Regions from separate parts of the Paenibacillus sp. FSL L8-0641 genome, predicted to be linked through region 1. Evidence: predicted binding sites of a transcription regulator. Region 1 holds the regulator's gene; the other holds the start of a gene.
What was found. Region 1 encodes NrdR, which represses ribonucleotide reductase genes. Its sites were predicted from a motif close to AACACNATATATNGTGTT; they were not measured.

Region 1 (3,143 bases):
GCTTACCTATGATTGATAAGCAAAAAATCGGCCTATGGGGAGCCAGTCAAGCAGGATGGATCATTCCGAAGATCGTTAAAGAGGAGCATGATATTGCATTCAGCATCCTTGTATCGCCTGCCGTGAACTGGATTTCCCAAGGACAATTTAATACCAGAAAAGAACTGGAGCGAGAAGGAGTTACTCCGCAAGAAATTCAAAAGACATTGAACTACGATCAAGAGATTCTACAGTTACTGAAAAGACAGGCTTCTTATGAAGAATATCTAAGCATAGCCGATCCTGACGATATGATTTCCAAAGAAAGATGGAGCTTTATACGCAAAAATTTTCTGTCTGATTCCACCGAAGAATTAAGTCACTTCCATACTCCTGTACTCTTGGTTCTGGCTGGAAAAGATATTAATGTCGATGCAAAGGATACCGAGCGAGTCTATCGCCAGAAAATACCTCCAGAACTGCTGTCCGTGATTCATTTACCTGAAGCCGACCACTCCATGATGGATGAAAAAATCGCGCGTTCAAAATATCTAACTTTTTTAACAGCCGTATTCGCCCCAAGAAAATTGGTGAATGACGAGTATCTCGAAATCCTTGCCAATTATGTCAGTGAGCGTTAAACAATGATGTTTTTTCCACACTTCTTTTGAATATGCTGATAAAAAATCCATCTTTTTTGAGTATACGATTTTCTTAATGCGGTCTACAGACAGTCCGTATTGTTCTGAGAGTTCGTCAATGGGCAGCCCATGTCTGCAAATAACTAGTCCTTGCACTCGTGAATAATGGGTTGCAATTCAAAAAAGACGTCTATTTCCCTGTAGGATCTGTTTTCTGTGCATTCAGTTACGCGCTCATTCAACTCATAACTGTTCTCGGTTAGACTGGGAATAGATCTATAAACAACAAAAAAACGGCATCTCTGCCGTTTTTCTAAAAGGATGGACTCTCAGGGACTCGAACCCTGGACCAATTGATTAAGAGTCAACTGCTCTACCAACTGAGCTAAGAGTCCATAATAAAAGTTTGGTGGAGCCTAGGGGGATCGAACCCCTGACCTCATCGCTGCCAGCGATGCGCTCTCCCAGCTGAGCTAAGGCCCCATCATAAGCAAGTTTTATCAACGTTTCAAGCGACTTCTATATCATATAAAATATTTAACCCTGTGTCAATACTTTTATAAAAAAATATAATTTTCTCCCTTTATGGCCCAGAAAAGATACAGTCAGCGATCAGTCGCTGGCTGTATCTTTAGATAACAGTGTTTTCAGTTCCTTCATAAACATATTGATGTCTTTAAACTGACGATAGACGGACGCAAAACGTACGTAGGCGACTTCATCCACTGGGTAAAGCTGTTCCATGACCAGCTCACCAATCTGCTGGCTATCCACTTCTGTGGCTGCTGTGTTGCGGATAGCGTTCTCCACCTGGGATACGATCATATCCAGTTGCTCGACGGATACTGGACGCTTCTCGCAGGCTCGAATGAGACCGCGCAGCATTTTATCACGACTAAACTCTTCACGGCTGCCGTCTTTTTTGATGACCATGAGAGGGGTTTCCTCCACCATTTCAAAGGTGGTAAAACGCCTGGCACACTGCTCACATTCACGGCGGCGACGGATGGACTTGTTATCATTCGCAGGTCGCGAATCCAGCACTTTCGTGCCATTGTAGGCACAATACGGACATTTCATAATCTCACCACTTTCTTTTTCCAATAAATTCCCGAAGACTTTTAGTAATAATTTTGTCAAAACAGATCATAATATGTTTACCATATCGCGAGGAGGTGAACAACAATGGCACAAGGAAACAATGGCAACTCCAACAATCTGGTAGTCAGCAGATCCTCCGGCGCTCTGGAGCAAATGAAATTTGAAATCGCTCAAGAGTTGGGTATCAGCATTCCTCAAGATGGATACCAAGGTAATATGACTTCCTATGAGAACGGTTCGATCGGGGGCTACATCACAAAACGCCTCGTAACGATCGCCGAACAACAATTGGCAGGTCAATACCAATAATCGCGGTAATAATGCAAAATAACAAGAAAAAGTGTCTGGATGGGCTGGTAAAAACAGCCTGTCCAACGCTTTTTTCATTTTAAAGCGAAAAGCTCATCATGTCATTAACTTGGATTTAAAAATCATTATAAATTTTCGTGTATTGCCTGTAGTAATAAATGACCCGCTGTACATAATGTCGTGTTTCACCAAAAGGGATTTGCTTGATGGACTCTTCTTTTCCATCCCACACTCCCTTATCCAGCCACTCTTGAACTTTACCCGGCCCTGCATTGTAAGCAGCTACGATTGCTACAGGATTATCCTGAAACTTTATGGATAGGTTATGCAAATACCAGGTTCCCAGCTCAATATTGGTGCCAGGCTCGTGCTTGACACTGTCCAGCGGAACCTTTTGAATCTGGGCGCTGTCCATAATCCAATTTGCCGTATTCGGCATAATCTGCATCAGCCCTAGCGCCCCCTTATGTGACTGCTTACTGGTTTTAAAATTGGTTTCTACACGGATAATAGACGCCACCAAAAATGGGTCTACTTCATACGTCTGTGAATACTGCCGAATCTCATCCTTATATTGAATTGGATAGAACCAGGACATCCAATTTGAATTAAGGAATAGAATCAGGACAAACCCGACAAACAAAATGAGCAGGACTCTTTTCTTTCGCAAAATATTCATGCAAGTCCCTTCCGCTGCCAAAATTGATCAATTTGTCGCTTCGTCTCAGTCTGTGTTCCGCTATTATCAATAACGATATCGGCCAAGCTTTTCTTTTGCTCAATATCCATTTGTGCGGACAGCCGAAGTCCAGCTTGCTCCTCCGTCAGACCGTCTCTGAGCACCAGACGCTGGAGCTGAATATCACGTGGTACGTACACAACCATAATTTCCTCGTACAAGCTCTCAAGCCCCGACTCGTACAGTAACGGAATATCTGCCAAAACAAGCTTGTTCGGCTGTTCCCGTTCGAATGCTTCCATGCGCATACGCATTTCCTCACGAATAGCAGGATGTGTAATATCGTTAAGTGCCTGCCGCTGGGCAGGGTCTCCGAATACAATCTCCCCCAGTTTTTTGCGAAGCAGAGTTCCGTCACTGTTCACTATAGCTTG
Region 2 (3,143 bases), 160 kb from region 1:
GCCCCAGTAGGTATCTCAAACAGAAAAATACTTACAAAGAATACAACCAGTAAGAAGTTCGCACTCTGCAAAGAAAGTCCTTTAGCTAATAAAAAAAGGATGAGCGTAGTCCCCGTGATTTCACTCATAAAAAATTGAAGAAAGCTGACGGAGTAATATAGCTTATGAGGTTGCACTCTCAGGATTCCGTCGATTGCTGTGCAGCCTCATATTCACTTCGCAAAATCCCCATCTGAATAATGTCATAGTATCGCCCTTCCCTGAATAGCTTTTCCCGCAGCCGCCCTTCCTCCTTGAAGCCGCTGGCCAAATAGCAACGGTGTGCACGTTCATTGAACGCATAGACCTCCAGCTCCAGTCGATGTAGGTTCAGCGTATGAAATGCAAATTTTTGTAACAGCCGGATCGCTTCCCGTCCATAACCTTTGCCCAGATCACCGTCACGCCCGATCACAATTCCAAGGGTGGCATGCCGATTCACCCAGTTGATTTTAAATAAGTCCAGTTGTCCGATATAATCCAGGGTGTCTTTATGCGCAATGACAAAACCTTTGATCTCGGGGTTGCCGTCAATCATCATCTGTACAAAAGATTCACTATTCACCTGTGAATGCGGATAGATAAACACGTCGCTTAAACCACGTGTGATTTCCGGGTCATTGACCCATTTTCGGATATCTGGTATATCCTCTTGACGGTATTCTCTCAATACAACTCGTTTTCCAATGATATGCGGCATCGTAATCTTCCCTCCGATTATGTATTTGTTTAAGCACCTTTATGCTTCCATTACTCTCACAAACTCCAGAAAACGTGTACCTTTATAATGAAGCTCCCCACGATCCCCGATCACAATCATACCAAAGTCCCTATCCTTCACCTCCAGCTCCTTACGCTCACCCCCGTCAAACTCAAAGGTGATATAATAATAGGTCGAAGCTGAAAAATCGCCTGATCCCCCACGCACTCTCGTCCGTTTATCCACAACCTTACATGAACGTTGTACCCGTTCGGCTGCTTGATTGGACAGGCCCGCTCCGATCGTTTTGACAATTCCCATAATCATTACAAAAGCAATGAGTCCAAATACGATAAAAAAGATCGTATTAAACGATTGAACTTCCATAGAATCACTTCCCATTCACTTCATCCTTTCTACAGTAAAATGTAAATTTTCCATTCAATTGCCCATTGACAAATCGTACATCTTCACCCTCAAAAACTCCAATACTTTTTTAACATACTTACGAAAAAAAAGTTCTTTCGCTCTTTTCCGCACCCCGCTTGGACTTCTACCCGATCTGGGTCCTCTGATCCCCTCTAGACCGATTGACAAAACTATATATAGATATAAAATAGAGAATGTACTCTAAATATAGTGTAAAAAACGTATTTATGACCGATATCTTGAAGATACAGGTATGAAAATACATGTAAATATAGAGTCAAAAATTTAAAATGGCACAGTCAGCAAGGGATTAGAGCTATGATGGATCTCGGGCAATGCCGTTTTCTTTTTTTCGTTAATTGTTAAGGAGGATGCATACCATGCTGATTGCTTATGATTCCAAGACCGGCAATGTAAAAAGATTTATAAACAAGCTCAAGCTTCCAGCGGTTCAGATCGAGGAGCAAATGACTATAGAAGAGCCTTACGTACTTATTACATATACAACCGGGTTTGGGCAGATACCTGAGAGGGTATCTTCCTTTTTGAAAAAAAACGCACAAAACCTTGTTGGTGTAGCTGCAAGCGGCAACCGTAACTGGGGTGAGAAATTTGCCAAAAGTGCGGATTTGATTGCCGACCACTATAATGTCCCCGTGATTAGTAAATTTGAATTATCTGGAACGTTCGGAGATGTAGAGCGTTTTAAACAGGAGGTGAGCCGAGTTGCGGCATATTGAATTGAACAACATGTTGATGAAACGCGATACAGACGGCTTTTTCCAATTGGAAAAGGACCAAGAGGCTGTAGCAGAATTTATGAAGGAAGTTCAGGAACGGAGTTTGAAGTTTGCTGACACAGCCGCTCAAGTGCTGTATATGATTGAGAATGATTATTATGAGAATTTCTACAACAGCTATACGGCTGACGAAATTAATGATATTTTCCATATCACTCATAGCTATAATTTTAAATTCCCTTCCTATATGGCAGCATCCAAGTTTTATACCGATTATGCAATGAAGAGTAATGACCGTAAAGTCTATCTGGAACATTACCCTGATCGGGTTGCCGCGGTTGCCCTGCATTTGGGACGCGGTAACGCGGATACGGCACGCCTGTTGTCCCGCTCGATGATGGAGCAACGTCTCCAGCCAGCGACACCAACGTTCCTGAATGCAGGCAAAAGCCGCCGTGGGGAATTGGTATCCTGCTTCTTGCTCGAAATGGACGACTCCCTGAACTCGATCAACTATGTGCTAAACACTTGCATGCAGTTGTCCAAAATCGGCGGCGGTGTTGCCGTTAACCTGTCGAAGCTGCGGGCACGCGGCGAAGCGATTAAAGGCGTAGAAGGCGCAGCAAAAGGCATTATGCCTGTGCTGAAGCTGATGGAAGACGGCTTCTCTTATGCGGATCAAATGGGGCAACGTAAAGGCTCTGGGGCAGCCTATTACAACATTTTCGGATGGGATGTGCTGGAGTTTCTGGATAGCAAAAAAATCAATGCTGACGAAAGAGTACGTCTTAAGACACTTTCGATTGGATTGCTGGTGCCAAATCGCTTTTACAAGCTGGCTCAAGATAACGAACCGCTGCATGTATTTGCTCCTTACAGTGTGTTCAAAGCCTATGGAACACATCTGGACGACATGGATTTGGATGAAATGTACGACACGCTGCTCGCCGACGATCGGGTGAAGAAAAAAATAGCGATGAGCGCACGTGACATGCTGACGAAAATTGCCATGATTCAGTTGGAGTCTGGTTATCCATATATCATGAACAAAAGTAACGCGAACCAGGCACATGCTCTTAAAAACGTGGGTCAAGTCAAGATGTCGAACTTATGCACGGAAATCTTCCAGTTGCAGGAAACTTCCGAAATTACAGATTACGGACAACAGGATACTATCCGCCGGGACGTGAGCTGTAATCTGGCTTCTCTGAACATTGTAAATGTGATGGAGCATG

Region 2: the regulator NrdR is predicted to act here: its motif matches at 1,366-1,383, upstream of nrdI (class Ib ribonucleoside-diphosphate reductase assembly flavoprotein NrdI).

What each region holds. Positions count from the first base shown of each region.
Region 1 is NZ_JBBOUW010000001.1:1,901,099-1,904,241, reverse strand. It holds gene MKY16_RS08595 (alpha/beta hydrolase family protein) at 1-620, shown strand, start outside; tRNA gene MKY16_RS08590 (tRNA-Lys) at 943-1,015, opposite strand; tRNA gene MKY16_RS08585 (tRNA-Ala) at 1,028-1,103, opposite strand; gene nrdR (transcriptional regulator NrdR) at 1,233-1,700, opposite strand; gene MKY16_RS08575 (alpha/beta-type small acid-soluble spore protein) at 1,806-2,030, shown strand; gene MKY16_RS08570 (lytic transglycosylase domain-containing protein) at 2,146-2,709, opposite strand; gene coaE (dephospho-CoA kinase) at 2,706-3,143, opposite strand, start outside.
Region 2 is NZ_JBBOUW010000001.1:2,060,081-2,063,223, reverse strand. It holds gene MKY16_RS09410 (MFS transporter) at 1-176, opposite strand, end outside; gene MKY16_RS09405 (GNAT family N-acetyltransferase) at 179-739, opposite strand; gene MKY16_RS09400 (DUF2500 domain-containing protein) at 779-1,141, opposite strand; gene nrdI (class Ib ribonucleoside-diphosphate reductase assembly flavoprotein NrdI) at 1,549-1,908, shown strand; gene nrdE (class 1b ribonucleoside-diphosphate reductase subunit alpha) at 1,895-3,143, shown strand, end outside.